DNA from 2 places in the Pantoea osteomyelitidis genome. Region 2 is predicted to be linked to the other one. Evidence: predicted binding sites of a transcription regulator. Region 2 holds the regulator's gene; the other holds the start of a gene.
The links. The regulator PurR, encoded in region 2, represses purine synthesis genes. The targets are predictions, from matches to a motif close to CANGCAAACGTTTGCNTG.
Positions count from the first base shown of each region.

Region 1: the regulator PurR is predicted to act here: its motif matches at 2,409-2,426, upstream of serA (phosphoglycerate dehydrogenase).

Region 1 covers NZ_JBGFSN010000005.1:335,950-341,356, forward strand. Annotated here, with positions in the region: gene ABU178_RS15240 (oxidative stress defense protein) at 1-417, shown strand, start outside; gene ABU178_RS15245 (LysR family transcriptional regulator ArgP) at 462-1,367, opposite strand; gene rpiA (ribose-5-phosphate isomerase RpiA) at 1,568-2,227, shown strand; gene serA (phosphoglycerate dehydrogenase) at 2,506-3,744, shown strand; gene ABU178_RS15260 (5-formyltetrahydrofolate cyclo-ligase) at 3,791-4,381, opposite strand; RNA gene ssrS (6S RNA) at 4,461-4,644, opposite strand; gene zapA (cell division protein ZapA) at 4,684-5,013, opposite strand; gene ABU178_RS15275 (YecA family protein) at 5,183-5,407, shown strand, end outside.
Region 2 covers NZ_JBGFSN010000004.1:926,167-931,573, forward strand. Annotated here, with positions in the region: gene punC (purine nucleoside transporter PunC) at 1-1,202, opposite strand, end outside; gene punR (DNA-binding transcriptional activator PunR) at 1,308-2,213, shown strand; gene purR (HTH-type transcriptional repressor PurR) at 2,222-3,247, opposite strand; gene cydH (cytochrome bd-I oxidase subunit CydH) at 3,532-3,621, shown strand; gene ABU178_RS09495 (C40 family peptidase) at 3,652-4,422, opposite strand; gene ABU178_RS09500 (Grx4 family monothiol glutaredoxin) at 4,788-5,123, shown strand; gene rnt (ribonuclease T) at 5,167-5,407, opposite strand, start outside.

The DNA of each region.
Region 1 (5,407 bases), on a different contig from region 2:
GGGAAATCGATACTGAAAGGCTACCGTGCGGTACGTCAGGTTCAGGTAACGTTACGCCAGCTGGATAAGCTCAACGAGCTGCTGGACGGGGCATTAAAATCGGGCCTGAATGAGATTCGCTCTGTGGAACTGGGCGTCACCAACCCGGACAGCTTTAAGGATCAGGCGCGCAAAGCGGCAATGGATAACGCCACCAAACAGGCCGCTTCGCTGGCGGAAGGGTTCAATGCAAAACTGGGCCCGGTTTACAGCATTCGTTACCATGTCGCCAACTACCAGCCGATGCCGATGGCGCGCATGTACAAAGCGGCGGCGGCGCCAGCCGATACCACCGCGCAACAGACTTACGAGCAGCAGAGCATTCACTTTGACGATCAGGTGGATGTGGTGTTTGAAATCAAACCCAACACGCCATAACCAAAGCGGGGCGCACGTCGCCCCGTTTTTTATCGCTCAGCGTCTCAGGCCGCCTGCATATCCTGACGCAGCACGCGATGACCATGCGCCAGCAGCGCATCGGTGACACGGCGCATCAGACGGCTCTCCGGCGCAAAACGATGCCAGTAGAGCATACGGCGCTGATAAAGGCCGGGCGTCAGGTCAATCAGCTCGCCGCTCGCCAGCTCGCGCTCAATTTGCAGATGCGGGATCATACAGCAGGTCGATCCCTGACGGGCCAGCTGCACGAAGGCTTCTGACGAGTTGACGATATGGCAGGGAACGCTACCCGGCGACAGGTCAAAGTTCTGCTGCAAAAACGCCTGATGCATATCATCAAGATGATCAAAGGCCACCGCCGGTGCTTTCAGCAGGGCGGAACGCGTGACGCCGTTAGGAAAGTAGCGGTCAGCAAATTCGCGCGAGGCGACAAACAGATAGTCCAGCGCGCCCAGCTGATCCACCAGACAGCTCGGCAGCGGCTGCGGCTGAATACTCACCGCGCCCACCACTTCGCCCCGACGTAAACGCTCCTGGGTGCGGGTTTCATCTTCTACCTGTAAGTTCAGACGCACCGGCGAATCGGCCAGCACATCTTTCAGCGCGGGCAGCAGCCAGGTCGCGAGACTGTCGGCGTTGACCGCCAGCGACAGCAGCAGCGGCGTCGTCCCGCTAACTTCATCGCCCAGCCACTCTTCTTCCAGCAGCTCAACCTGGTGCAGCAACGCCAGCAGTTTTTGTCCCTGCTCGGTCGGACGCGGCGGCACGGTGCGCACCAGCAGCGGCTGGCCGAACAGATTCTCCAGCTGCTTGATTCGCTGCGACACCGCAGACTGGGTGATACAGAGCTTTTGCGCAGCACGTTCAAAACCGCGTTCGCGAATCACAGCATCCAGCGCCTGAAGCGTTCGATAATCCGGGCGTTTCATTGTTTTTTTCTCTCCTTCAGGGTGGGTAAGCCGGTTCTTTATTTCAGCCTGGCGTAGCGCGTAACGGGATGTGCAGCGCTGCGTTTGTTTTTGTGGGCTGGCTTCCAAAGCGGCGAATCCGCATTTAACGCACGCGCTTTTTGCCGAAGCCTTGCTTTATACTACGCGCATTCCGTCGCAGCACAGGTTGTAAAGATACCATGACCCAGGATGAACTGAAAAAAGCCGTTGGCTGGGCCGCACTGAAATATGTGCAGCCGGGCACCGTGGTGGGCGTTGGCACCGGCTCTACCGCCGCGCATTTTATCGATGCGTTAGGCACCATGAAACATCAGATTGAGGGAGCGGTTTCCAGCTCGGAAGCCTCGACGCTGAAGCTGAAAAGCCTCGGCATTCCGGTATTCGATCTCAACGAGATCGACCAGCTGGCGGTTTATGTGGATGGCGCTGATGAGATCAATCCTCAGATGCAGATGATCAAAGGCGGCGGCGCAGCGCTGACGCGGGAAAAAATCATCGCGGCCGTCGCGGATAAGTTCATCTGTATTGCCGATGCCACGAAAGAAGTGGACGTGCTGGGGCGATTTCCTCTACCTGTCGAGGTAATACCGATGGCGCGCGCCTATGTAGCGCGGGAGCTGGTCAAGCTCGGCGGCCTGCCGGAGTATCGACAGCATGTGGTAACCGACAACGGCAACATTATTCTCGACGTGCATAATCTCAGCATCCTCGATCCCATTGCGCTGGAAAAAAGCATTAATGCCCTGCCTGGCGTAGTCACCGTGGGGCTTTTCGCCACGCGCGGCGCCGATATTGCGTTGATTGGCACCGCCGACGGGGTGAAAACCATCGAAAAATGATCTGTCTGGCGTTCCCGGACGCCAGTTATTTCCTGACGCAAAACATCTTTTCTTTGCTCAGTAAAATTCGGTGAGTTATGTCACAAATCTGATATCTTCCTCAGGTTCGTCCTTTTAGCGTTACGCAACACCCTATTTTGTAGGGAAATGCGCTGTGGGATAGCTGACCCGTGCTGGCAGAGAGGCAATCGTTTGTATTGCTGCGCGCGTATTTTTTGATATTTTGACAGAAGGCTGACTTATGGCAGCTCTCATTGAATTCTGAATAGGGTCGGGAAATGGCAAAGGTATCACTGGAAAAAGACAAGATTAAGTTCCTGCTGGTGGAGGGTGTCCATCAGAGCGCGCTGGATAACCTGCGCGCGGCAGGCTACACCAATATTGAATTCCATAAAGGTGCGCTGGATACGGAGGCGTTAAAAGAGTCGGTCCGTGATGCGCACTTTATCGGTATCCGTTCCCGCACCAATCTTACCGAAGAGGTGTTTGCCGCCGCTGAGAAGCTGGTTGCTGTTGGCTGTTTTTGTATCGGCACCAACCAGGTCGATCTGAACGCTGCGGCGAAGCGCGGTATTCCGGTGTTTAACGCGCCGTTCTCCAATACCCGTTCCGTTGCCGAGCTGGTAATCGGCGAAATGCTGCTGATGCTGCGCGGCATTCCGGAAGCAAACGCCAAAGCCCATCGCGGCATCTGGAATAAAAATGCCCAAGGCTCGTTTGAAGCGCGCGGTAAAAAGCTGGGCATCATCGGCTATGGCCATATCGGTATGCAGCTTGGCGTGCTGGCGGAAAGCCTGGGTATGCATGTCTTCTTCTACGATATTGAAAACAAATTGCCGCTGGGTAACGCCACTCAGGTTCGTCATCTTTCCGACCTGCTGAACATGAGCGACGTGGTTAGTCTGCACGTGCCGGAAACGCCGTCCACGCAAGAGATGATTGGTGCCGAAGAGCTGGCGCTGATGAAGCCGGGTTCGCTGCTGATTAATGCTTCACGCGGTACCGTGGTGGATCTCCCCGCGCTGTGCGACGTGCTGGCAAACAAACATCTGGCGGGCGCCGCCATCGACGTGTTCCCGGTTGAGCCGGCGACCAACAGCGAGCCTTTCAACTCTCCGCTGTGTGAGTTTGACAACGTGATCCTGACGCCGCATATCGGTGGTTCCACCCAGGAAGCGCAGGAAAACATCGGGCTGGAAGTCTCCGGCAAGCTGGCGAAATATTCCGATAACGGCTCTACCCTTTCCGCCGTTAACTTCCCGGAAGTGTCGCTGCCGATGCACGCCGCCAGCGCCAGTCGTCTGCTGCACATTCATGAGAACCGTCCGGGCATTCTGACTGCCATCAACCAGATTTTCGCCGAGCAGGGCATTAACATCGCCGCACAGTTCCTGCAAACGTCCCCTTACATGGGCTACGTGGTAATCGACATTGATGCGCAGCAGGATGTGGCAGACAAAGCGCTGCAGCTGATGAAGGCGATTCCGGGTACCATCCGCGCGCGTTTGCTGTACTGATATTCTGACCTGAAAAAAGAAAGGAGACCTCAGGTCTCCTTTTTTCTTACCACTGCCACAGCTTTGACGGCGTCAGCACGGCGGGCAACGGCACATCCCATTCCGCTACTGGCAGCTTCTCTACCAGCTGGCAATCGTGAGCAAGCCCCACCGGCAAAAAACCGTGCTGCTGCCAGTGTTGCAGCGTGCGGTCATAAAAACCGCCGCCCATGCCGAGACGCTGTCCGTCGCGATCAAAGGCTACCAGCGGCACCATCATCACATCCAGTTCATCCAGCGTCGCCATCTGACGGATATCCAGCGGCGGTTCAGGGATACGCAATTTATTCGGAGCTAACGGGGTTTCCGGCGTATAGCGCAAAAAGAGTAAATGACCGGGCGAGAAGGGATGAAGCACCGGCAGAAAAACCTGCTTCTTCTGCTGCCAGAGTTTGGCGATCAGCGGTCGCGTATTGAGCTCTCCGTCCACCGACAGAAACAACGCAATCTTTTCGGCTGCGCTGACCGGGGCAAAGTTAATCGCATGTTCGGCCAGTAGATCGGCGGCCCGTTCCTGCTGCTCAGCGCTGAGACCACGACGCAGATGGCGCACGTGCTGACGAATATCCTGGCGATCGAGTAAAGAGGGATGAGTCATGATGTCCCCGTGAAGAGCCTGCTCAGAGCAGCAACTATATCATGCGAGACGGGAAGAAAGGGAACAACAAACGAAAGGGGAGATCTCCGAGATGCCGCCGTAGGCTGTAACCCTTGAACCCTTGGTTCAAGGTGAATGTGCCGTCGCAACCATCAGGCTTCTCGGACGGACCGAGCATGCTCACAGGTAACGGAGCGCCACACTCTGTTTTTTTGAAATATCGGCTCAGGGGACTGGCCCACTGGCAAACACCTCAGAGAAAATTTACTTCACCGTCACTCTATCACAGCAACCATGAAGTGTTATTCAAACTTTGCACCCTGGCGTTCAGTTATGCGACCCTGCTCAACTAAAGCCTGTTCGATGGTCTGCTGCAAAACACGGATACGTTGTTCCATATTAGCAGCGTAATCGCGCGTTTTCACTTTCTCTTGCGCCAGCTCGTGGCAGATGTTTAACGCGGCGATGAACACCAGCTGCTCTGTATTTGTGACTCTAGTGCGAACTTTTAAATCTTGCAACCGTTGATTGAGATCCTCAGCTGCCGAATTCAGCGCATCTTGCTGTTCAGGCGGACAATTCACTCTCAATGAACGACCAAAAATTTGAATATCTACCGGTTGTGCAGACATGCCACCTTCCTGACTTTATCCTTTGCCCGCATCACCCTTACCCGTCGCAGGTTTGGGAGGTGCGCACTATATAGACCCGAGAAATAACTTACAACCCCTTTTCTGGAAACCTTGAGGCACCTGGTGGTAGCATAACATGAACTTATTCTGCCAACGATGATGAATGCTTATGTCTTTACAGAACGCAACCCCGAACTACAACGCGCTGGCGTCAGTGCTTTCCCAACAGGGCGTGGGGATGACGCCGGCAGAGATGCATGGCTTGCTCAGCGGCATCATCTGTGGCGGCAATCAGGATCACAGTTGGAAGAAGCTGGTACACGATCTCACCAATGAAGGCCTGGCGTTTTCGCAAAGCCTGGCGCAGCCTCTGCAGGCGCTGCATGACGGCATT
Region 2 (5,407 bases):
TGATGATTATCCTGGCAGGCGGAAGATAATGAGGCAACATCAGATTGTGCGCCGCCATGACGCTGCCAGAAGTAACCGGCCAGCGCCAGCAGAATGGTGGTCGCCATAACCACAGTGGTGATCTGCAAAGGCTGCGTTAATCCGGCCGAGACGACGAGGCTCGCCAGAAAGCAGAGACCCAGCTGTAACATATTTTGCAGCGCTGCGGCCTTACCTGTTGCCTGCGGAAAAGGCAGCAGCGCGCTGGAGACCACGATCGGATAGATAGCGCCGTTTGCCAGCGCCATGCCGCAGAAGGGCAACAGCAAAGCCACCAGCCCGCCCTGGCCGCTCAGCGCCACGGCAAAGATCGACAAAATGCTCAGGCTGTAGATCAGTAGTAGCCAGGGCAGCAGCTGACTGCCGGTAAGGCGACTCAGCAACGCGCGACAGCCGAATCCGCCAATCAGAAAAGCGATGGTCTGTGGAATATAGCTGAGGCCGATGTCGCCCGGTGAGAGCCCCGCCTCCGCCAGAATAAAGGGCGAACCGGTCAGCCAGGCGAAAAAGCTGGCAGAGCAGGCGGCATAAATCAGAACGTTGCCGCTGTAGACCGCGGAGCGGAGCAGGGTTAAAAAACCGGACTGCGGGGCAGTGACGGCGGATTCAGCGCGTTTTACCGGCAGGCGCAGCGTCGCGACAACCAATGCCAGCGTCAGCAGCAGCAAAGCCATAAAGATGGCGCGCCATGAAAAATGATTGAGCAGCCAGGCGCCCAGCAGCGGCGCCAGCGCCGGTGAAAGCGCAACCAGCGGCATAATAGTGGCAAACACTTTATTGGCATGCGCCTGCGGATAGCGATCAACTACCAGCGCCTGCCAGCTCACCGCTGCCGCGCAAACACCCACCGCCTGCAGAAAACGCAGCGCCAACATCAGTCGGGCGTCGGCGACCCATAGCATACCGCCACAGCCCAGCGCAAACAGCAGCAGGCCAGCCAGCAATACCGGCTTACGGCCAATGCGATCGGAAAGCGGTCCCCAGATCAGCTGGGCAAAGGCGAAACCGCCCAGGAACAGGCTCAGGCTGGCGCTGATCGTGCCGGGGACGGTGTTGAAATCGTGCTGCATTGCGCCGAAGGCGGGCAGATACATATCGGTTGCCAGAAAGCCGAGCATACTCAGCAAGGCGAGATAGAGCAGAAATCCTTTTGAAGTCAGCATGTGATTCTCGGTAAAGGTTAAACGCCGCAAAGTGTAAAAGGATGCGCTACTGCTTGTGAAACGTTAATATTTGCGGGTTGCTGTTAAAATTTTTGAAGAGAGCTTATGTGGTCTGAGTATGGTCTTGAGGTGGTGGATGCCGTGGCGCGTACCGGCAGCTTCAGCGCAGCGGCGCAGGAACTGCACCGCGTGCCTTCGGCCGTGAGCTATACGGTGCGCCAGCTGGAGAGCTGGTTGGCAGTACCGCTGTTTGAGCGGCAACACAGGGAGGTAGTACTGACCCCGGCTGGCGAGCATTTTGTGCGCGAAGGGCGCGCTGTTATCAAAAAAATGCTCGCCACGCGGCGGCAGTGTCAACAGCTGGCTAACGGCTGGCGCGGTCAGCTCAGCATCGCGATAGACTGCATAGTCAAGCCCGCCCGCACGCGCCAGCTGGTGAAGGATTTTTACCGTCACTTTCCCGATGTTGAACTGCTGATCAGCTATGAGGTATTTAACGGCGTCTGGGATGCGCTGGCTGACGGGCGTGTGGATGTGGCGATTGGCGCCACCCAGGCGATTCCGGTTGGCGGACGTTTCGCCTTTCGCGATATGGGAGCGCTTAACTGGCGCTGCGTGGTGAAAAGCGGCCATCCGCTGACGCAACTGGCGCAGATTGAGGATGAGGCGCTGCGCGCCTGGCCTTCGCTGGTGCTGGAAGATACATCGCGCGCGCTGCCGCGCCGCAATACCTGGACGCTGGACAATCAGCGGCGGCTGGTGGTGCCGGACTGGCAAACCGGACTGGCGTGCTTGCTGGACGGTCTGTGCGTGGCGATGGTGCCGGGGCATCTGGCACGGCCGCTGCTCAGGTCAGGAGAAATCACCGAGCTGACATTGCCCGTGCCTTTTCCGGAGAGTCCCTGCTGCGTCAGCTGGTCAGAACAGCGCGCATCACCCGCGCTCAGCTGGCTGTTAAGCTACCTGGGCGATGCGCAAACATTGAATCAGGAGTGGCTAAGCGAGATTTGAGGCGGCGCTTAGCGACGGTAATCCCGGAAGGGGCCATCCGCTACCGAACGGCGTTCGATCAGGGTCGGATTGACTTCAATCGTCTGAGGCTCTTCACGCTTGCTGGTAATGCGATCCAACAGCATCTCCAGCGCCTTCTCACCCAGCTGGGCTTTTGGCTGGTGCACAGTGGTCAGCGCGGGCGTAAAGTAACGCGCGTTGCGCACGTTGTCGTAGCCGATGACCGAAATATCCTGCGGTACGCGCAGCCCCAGCTCATCGGCGGCGCAAATCGCCCCCATCGCCATAATGTCGCCGCCGCAGAATATGGCGGTCGGACGCTGTTTCTGGCTCAGAATTTGCTGCATCGCCTGATAGCCTGATTCCGGCTCGAAGTCGCCCTGTACCGTCCATTCAGGGCGCAGCTGAATACCCGCTTCATTTAATGCCTTCACGAACCCGGCATGGCGTCCACCGCCGGTGTTGCGCTCCATCTGGCCGGGAATGGCGCCGATATCGCGGTGACCGCGCTCAATCAGATAACGACCGGCAAGGTAGCCGCCCTGAAAAGCGTTATCCAGCACGGTATCGGTGAAGTCACCGCGCGATTCACCCCAGTCCATTACCACCATGGGAATGTTGCGGTTCTCTTCCAGCATTTTCAGCAGGTCGTCGGGATATTCTGAGCACATTACCAGCAGCCCGTCGACGCGCTTTTGCGCCATCATCGACAGATAGGCGCGCTGCTTATGCAGGTCGTTGTGGGCGTTGCCCAGAATCAGGGTATAGCCGCGATCGAAGCAGTGATTCTCCACCGCCTCGATAATTTCCGCAAAGTAAGGCGCTTCACTGGAGGTAGCCAACAGACCCAGCGTTTTGGTGTGGTTCACTTTCAAACTACGCGCCACGGCGCTGGGCGAATAGTGCAGCTCTTTAATCGCGGTCCAAACGGCGTTGCGCGTCTCTTCAGCAACGAAACGCGTTTTATTGATGACGTGAGAAACGGTGGTGGTAGAAACACCCGCGCGTTTTGCCACATCCTTGATTGTTGCCATGAAAACGATACTCCCGGCTTATCGCAACCTACTGATAAGTATAATGTTAAACGTTTGCGTCCGCTAAAGGTATTTCACGCCTTTTTTGTCTGGTTTGTCGTCTGTGAAGTGACGTTCCGGCAGATAAAAACGCCATTTTAAATAGAGCGGACGGCATAGCGTTGCTGCTGTTGCGCAACGAAAGGGCGAATTCTAGCAAGGCTGAATCGATAAAACGAGATTTTTACCGGGCGCTATGAGAAAATGACAATAACCACACACTTTATAAGCGTAAAGGAGAGCAAATGAACACTGATTTAAGACTGGCGCTGACCACCACCGTGGCGGCATTGCTGATGATCGTGGCTTTCAGCTTCACCGCCATCATGCACTGAGCGTAAAAAAGCCGGGCAAGCCCGGCTTTTTCAGCGAATCGTTTTGGGGGTCATCACCCGACGGGCGCCGACATAGTGTCGCTGCCAGTAATCTTCGCCCAGCGCGCTGATTTGAATATCTTTACCGGTGCGCGGCGACTGAATGAATTTGCCATTCCCGAGATAGACGCCGACATGGTCGGCTGCGCCGCGATTGTTTATACGGAAAAACACCAGATCGCCTTTCTCCAGCGCCTCGCGTTTTACCGGCGCGGCATCGCGCAGATGATACATTTCATTGGCGGTGCGCGGGATCTTGAATTTTACCACATCCTTATAGGCGTACCACACCAGACCGCTACAGTCGAAACCGGTATGGGGTGAGGTGCCGCCCCATTGATAAGGTTTGCCCAACTGGCCCATCAGCTTATTCATCGCCGTTTCACGCGCTTTTTGATAGCGCAGACGGTGGGTTTTGCTCATTTTGATGGTGGTGAGATCGCCCGTGATAACCTGGTCCTGGCCCTGACGCTGGTGGCCATAGCGTTTACGGGATGTCGGCACGCTTTTTTTGTTTGCCGCGTGCAGCGTGGCGGTTTGAGTTTTTTTCGGCTTTTTTAGTGTCGACTTCACAACGGGCGAGAGGCGAGACTTTTTCGCCGTGGTTTTAACGGGACGACGTTTGCGCCGCTCATCGTCGCGCGCACTCTTTTTTTCCGCCTTGTGCAAACTGGCATTAACAGGTACCTGCGGCGAAGCCGAGGCCACATTAAAGAACAGCTGCGCAATAGCCAGTACAAAAAGCGTAATCAGTAAACGCATAGTCCGGTTACAGGTTCAGTGCACCACAGGAAAATCTGGCGCGAAAAAAGTTGGAATAATCTGATCCGCGATCAGAGCCGAAACAATTCTAATCCAGATTTTTTGCAAAAGGTAAGGTCTTTTTCGATTAATCTGTTAGCGTCTGCACATTGCAGTGAAAATAAACAATTTCAGACGGTTAACTCAACAAAACTATTGCTAATTATTAATCGAACGAGGCCGCGCTCCGCCAGCAAAAAATTATTTTCCGCAAATCCGCTTAACAAAGATGGCTGTTTGTCTTCACCCTGAGCAAAATGTCGTTTTCAGTGTAAGGGTGAAGTCGCTACAATAAACAAACACGAAGTGAGGAATTAAGGAAGGCAATTATGAGTACTGTTGAAAAAATCCAGCGCCAGATCGCAGAAAACCCGGTTCTGCTTTACATGAAAGGTTCACCGAAACTGCCAAGCTGCGGTTTCTCTGCGCAGGCGGTACAGGCTCTTTCTGCCTGTGGGGAACGCTTCGCTTACGTGGATATTTTGCAGAATCCCGATATTCGCGCCGAGCTGCCGAAATATGCTAACTGGCCAACCTTCCCGCAGCTGTGGGTTGACGGCGAACTGGTTGGCGGCTGCGACATCATCGTTGAGATGTTTCAGCGCGGTGAGCTGCAGCAGATTATCAAAGAAACCGCTGAGAAACATAAAGAAGCGGAATAAAATCAGGGCCGACATCATGTCGGCCTTTCTTTTTTGCGTCGCGTTACTGCGCGTTTTCGTCAGTTGACGCTTCTTCCATAAAGGGCAGCGGCCAGCCGCCCAAACGTTTCCAGCGGTTCACCAGTTCACAAAACAGCGTGGCGGTCTGCTCGGTGTCATAGAGCGCTGAGTGCGCCTGAGTGCTGTCAAATGCCATTCCTGCCGCCTTGCACGCTTTCGCCAGCACCGTCTGACCCAGCACCAGCCCGCTCAGCGCGGCGGTATCAAAAGTAGCGAAGGGATGA